DNA from 2 places in the Mesorhizobium sp. ES1-6 genome. Region 2 is predicted to be linked to the other one. Evidence: predicted binding sites of a transcription regulator. Region 2 holds the regulator's gene; the other holds the start of a gene.
What was found. The regulator PhoB, encoded in region 2, activates phosphate uptake and scavenging genes when phosphate is short. The targets are predictions, from matches to a motif close to TGTCATNNANCTGTCAT.
Positions count from the first base shown of each region.

Region 1 (2,408 bases), on a different contig from region 2:
CGAGGCCGAAGCGATCCTTTGCCGTCAGTTGCTGGTGCCAGTAGGGGTAGAGCAGGGGTGGCCGGCTGACGGCGTCGAGACGCTGGCGTTCCTCGGTGCCGAGCTCCAGGGCGGCCGCCGCGAGATTGTCCTTGAGCTGGACGTCGTTGCGAGCGCCAATCACCAGCGAGGAGACGGCGGGCCGGCCGAGCAGCCAGGCAAGCGCCACTTGCGCCGCCGATACGCCTCGGTCCCTGCCGATCTCGACCAGCACATCGACAATCCGCCACAGTCGGTCCTCGTCGCGGATCGGCGGCTCGGACCAGCCGGCAAGCTGGCGGGCGGTTGGACTGTCGCTGCGGTATTTGCCGGACAGCAGGCCGCCGGCGAGTGGACTCCAGACCAGCACGCCCAGCCCCTGGTCAACCGAGATCGGCAGCAGTTCGTACTCGGCCTCGCGCGCTTCCAGCGTATAGTGGATCTGCTGGGTGACGAAGCGTTGCTGGTGGCGGCTGTCGCTGATGGAAAGCGCCTTCATCACCTGCCAGCCGGAATAGTTGGAGCAGCCGATGTAGCGCACCTTGCCCTGGCTGACCAAAGTGTCGAGCGCGGCAACGGTTTCCTCGATCGGGGTGAGGCCGTCCCACTGGTGGACGAAATAGATGTCGATGACATCGGTCTTCAGCCGCTTCAGGCTTCTCTCGCACTCGCGGATGATATGGTAACGCGACAGGCCCTCGTCGTTCGGACCCTTGCCGATGCGCATCCGCGCCTTGGACGCGATCAGCACATCGTTCTTGCGCTTGCCGCCGAGCGCCTCCCCGATGATCTCCTCGGACAGGCCGTTCGAATAGACATTCGCGGTGTCGATGAGGTTGATGCCGGCGTCGATGCACATGTCGATCATCCGCTTCGCTTCGACCAGATCGCTGTTGCCGACCGCGGCGAACGGCCCGGTGCCGCCGAAGGTCATGGTACCAAGCGTCAGTGTCGAAACCTTCAGGCCGGAACGGCCAAGGGTGCGGTATTCCATGTCAGTCCTCGCGATTGTGTTGAGTTGGGGCGCCGCGAAAGGGCGGCCCGGAATGTGACCGTGCATTTGTAGGACAATTCAGTCGGCTTGTCGCCAGGCATCGACGGTGGATCGATCATACATCGCGGAATCAGCAACGGCGGCAATAGCGCGTGGGCTGCAATAAAACCGTCACCGCCGGTCTATATTGAAGTCGGCTCAGGTGTTCCATTCCAGCCGCCGGCGGGCAATTTGGGGACGCCACAGGGAACCGACAGGCTTGCAAGCGGAGCAGTTGATATGACCGAGCTAAGACAGAATTCCCCTGCCAAGGACTGGCTTGAAGCCGAACTCGCCGACACGCTCGACGAAGATTATGAACTCGAAATGTCGGAACCGGCGCTGTCGCTGGAGATCGCCAAGATCTACAAGAACTCGCACCCGCCTTCGATCGATCGCATGCAATATTTTCGCGATCTGATCTCCTTGCAGTCCGAATTGATCAAGCTGCAATCCTGGGTCGCCTATCACAAGAAAAAACTGGTGGTGATTTTCGAGGGCCGCGATTCCGCCGGCAAGGGCGGTGTCATCAAGCGCATCACCCAGCGGCTCAATCCGCGTATCTGCCGCGTCGTCGCGTTGCCGGCACCGACAGAACGTGAGAAGTCGCAATGGTATTTCCAGCGCTACGTTCCGCATCTGCCGGCGGGCGGCGAGATCGTGCTGTTCGACCGCTCCTGGTACAATCGTTCCGGCGTCGAGCGGGTGATGGGCTTTGCCAGCCCCGATCAGGTCGAGGAGTTCTTCCACGACGTGCCGGAGTTCGAGCGCATGCTGGTGCGGTCCGGCGTCACCGTGGTCAAATACTGGTTCTCGATCACCGACGAGGAACAGCAGATGCGCTTCCTGATGCGCATCCACGACCCGATGAAGCAATGGAAACTGTCGCCCATGGACCTGCAGTCGCGCGTGCGTTGGGAACAGTACACCAAGGCCAAGGAAGAGACCTTCGCCCGCACCAACATCCCGGAGGCGCCCTGGTACATTGTCGAGGGCAACGACAAGAAGCGCGCGCGGCTGAACTGCATCGATCATCTGCTCAAGCAGATGCCGTATGAAGAGGTGCCGCATGAGGAGATCACGCTGCCCGAGCGCGTCTTCAACCCGGAATATGAGCGCCAGGTCCTGCCGCGCGAACTCTACGTGCCGGAGAAATATTGAGACGTTCCCTTCTCCCCGTCACTATACGAGGAGAAGGTGCCGGCAGGCGGATGAGGGGCAGCGCTGACCTTCTACATTTGAACTCGGCCAGATCGCTGCGTGAACGTATTCTGGGCCATTTTTGTTATCGGTGGGGTGGTCGGGAAAGACAATCTTCGACCGGTAGCGCCGCCCCTCATTGTCCTGCCGGTGTCCA
Region 1 covers NZ_JAIUGU010000001.1:19,187-21,594, forward strand. The annotation lists gene LB564_RS00110 (aldo/keto reductase) at 1-1,012, opposite strand, end outside; gene ppk2 (polyphosphate kinase 2) at 1,292-2,212, shown strand.
Region 1: the regulator PhoB is predicted to act here: its motif matches at 1,171-1,187, upstream of ppk2 (polyphosphate kinase 2).

Region 2 (2,408 bases):
ACTGTCCGATCCCGACTTCGGCCCCAGTGAGTTGGCGGCGGTGCTGGGCGTTTCCCGATCGAATCTGTTCCGCCTGTTCGAGCCGCATGGTGGCGTGCAACGCTGGATGCTCGCGGAACGGCTAAGGGTGTGCTTGCAGAGCATTCTGCGATCGACATCGGATCACAAGATAGCCGCCATCGCCCGTAATCACGGGTTTCGCAGCGAGTCGCACTTCAGCCGCGCTTTCCAGAAGCGATACCAGATCAGTCCGAGTTCCGTCCGTGCTCTCAACCATGATTCAACGCGGATGGCGGCCTATGAGACCTTGCTGAAACAAGGCAACGGCAACGGCGGAGCGATCGTCGAGGGCTGGCTTGCCTCCCTCCGCGCCTGAGTCCGTCGAGCCGGATCCGTCGACACATTGATCGTGCGTCTCATCTTCGTGACCGAACGTCCCAAAATGCTCGTCAGTCTCGCGCGGGACCGTGACAGCACGACCGACTTCGCGGACAGGTATCTTTGGGGCTGATCTGAAGCGTTCCGACCCTCCACGGAGGCACGAATGCGCAGCGGAGCGAAAAAGGGGGCACGAACATGTCAGGCGAAGCGATCGAGATGCGGCAGGTCGGTCAAGCGGAGAACCCCACTCACCGGCAACCATCCTATCTGGAGCAGGCACTGGGCAGGGTCAGTCAGCTTATCGGATCAGCCGGCTCACGATCACGTCATGGGTCGGAGCCGGACGGTCTGGAAGCATTCGACATGCTCGGCGGCTGGAAGGGCTCGGACGCGAGCAGGCGCGACATCAGGTAGCGCCGCGGATTGTCCCTGGGACGCGCACGCATCATCTCTGCTGGTATTCGCGGGCGTATTGATGTTTGCCGTTATCATCTTTCGCACGCGCGCTGGCTGAGCGCGGCTTTAATCCTCGCGGATCGCGTAGCCCGCGCCGCGGATGGTGCGGATGACGTCGGGCATGCGGCCATTGTTGACCGCCTTGCGCAGCCGGCCGACATGCACGTCCACCGTGCGCTCGTCGATATAGATCGTCTCGCCCCAGACATTGTCGAGCAGCTGGCTGCGCGAGAACACCCGGCCGGGATGGCGCATCATGAATTCCAGCAGCCGGAACTCGGTCGGTCCGAGCCGGATTTCGCTCTTCTTGCGATAAACCCGGTGCGATTCACGGTCGAGCACGATGTCGCCGACCTTGAGCACGCTGGACAGCACTTCCGGCTTGGCGCGGCGCAGCAGCGCCTTGATGCGGGCCATGAATTCCGGCGTCGAGAACGGCTTGACCAGATAATCGTCGGCACCCGTCGACAGGCCGCGCACGCGATCGCTTTCCTCGCCGCGCGCCGTCAGCATGATGATCGGCAACCGCTCGGTCTCGGGCCGCATTCGCAGGCGCCGACAGAGTTCGATCCCGGACACTGCCGGCACCATCCAGTCGAGCACCAGGAGATCGGGGACGTTTTCCTGCAGCCGGATTTCGGCTTCATCGCCGCGCGTCACCACTTCGACCTGGTAACCTTCCGATTCCAGATTGTAGCGGAGGAGCACGCCAAGCGGCTCCTCGTCCTCGACCACCATGATGCGCGGCGCGATCATCGGCCTGTCACCCTGTTATACCGCCGGCGCCGACATCGCGGTCTCGTCCTGCTTAGGGCGATTGGCGGGCAGCTGCGTGCCGGTCAGCACATAGTATGCATTTTCAGCGATGTTGGTCACGTGGTCGCCGATGCGCTCGAGATTCTTGGCGCAGAACAACAGATGCGTGCAGGCGGTGATGTTGCGCGGATCTTCCATCATGTACGTCAGCAGTTCGCGGAATACCGAGGTGTATTTGACGTCGATGCGCTCGTCGTCATTCCTGAGTTTGGCCAGTGCCGACGCATCGCCGGCCGCATATTCCTCGACCACGCCATGCACCTGGATCAGCACCAGTTGCGCCATGGCGTCGATGGAATGCGAAAGGTCGCGCGGCGTGGCGCTGAGACCGACAGTGCCGACGCGCTTGGCGATGTTCTTGGCAAGGTCGCCGATGCGTTCAAGGTCGCCGGCCATGCGGATCGAACCGACGACATGACGCAGATCGTCGGCCATCGGCTGCCGCTTGGCGATCAGCGTTATGGCGCGGTCATCGAGTTCGCGCTGGCGCGCATCCATGATGGCATCGTCGGAGACGACGCGCTGGGCAAGAGCGTTGTCGGAGTTCAGCAGCGCCTTGGTGGCGCCGCCGACCATCGAGCCGGCGAGGTCGCCCATGTCGCTGATCAGCCTGCTGATCTGTCCGAGATCTTCGTCGAAGGCTGCAACCGTGTGTTCGGCCATGATCCTGGTCCTCGTATGCGTGCGATCAGCCGAAGCGGCCGGTGATGTAGTCCTGGGTGCGCTTCTCGCGGGGCGACGTGAAGATCTTCTCG
Region 2 covers NZ_JAIUGU010000003.1:611,347-613,754, reverse strand. The annotation lists gene LB564_RS11860 (helix-turn-helix domain-containing protein) at 1-376, shown strand, start outside; gene phoB (phosphate regulon transcriptional regulator PhoB) at 904-1,593, opposite strand; gene phoU (phosphate signaling complex protein PhoU) at 1,609-2,316, opposite strand; gene pstB (phosphate ABC transporter ATP-binding protein PstB) at 2,342-2,408, opposite strand, start outside.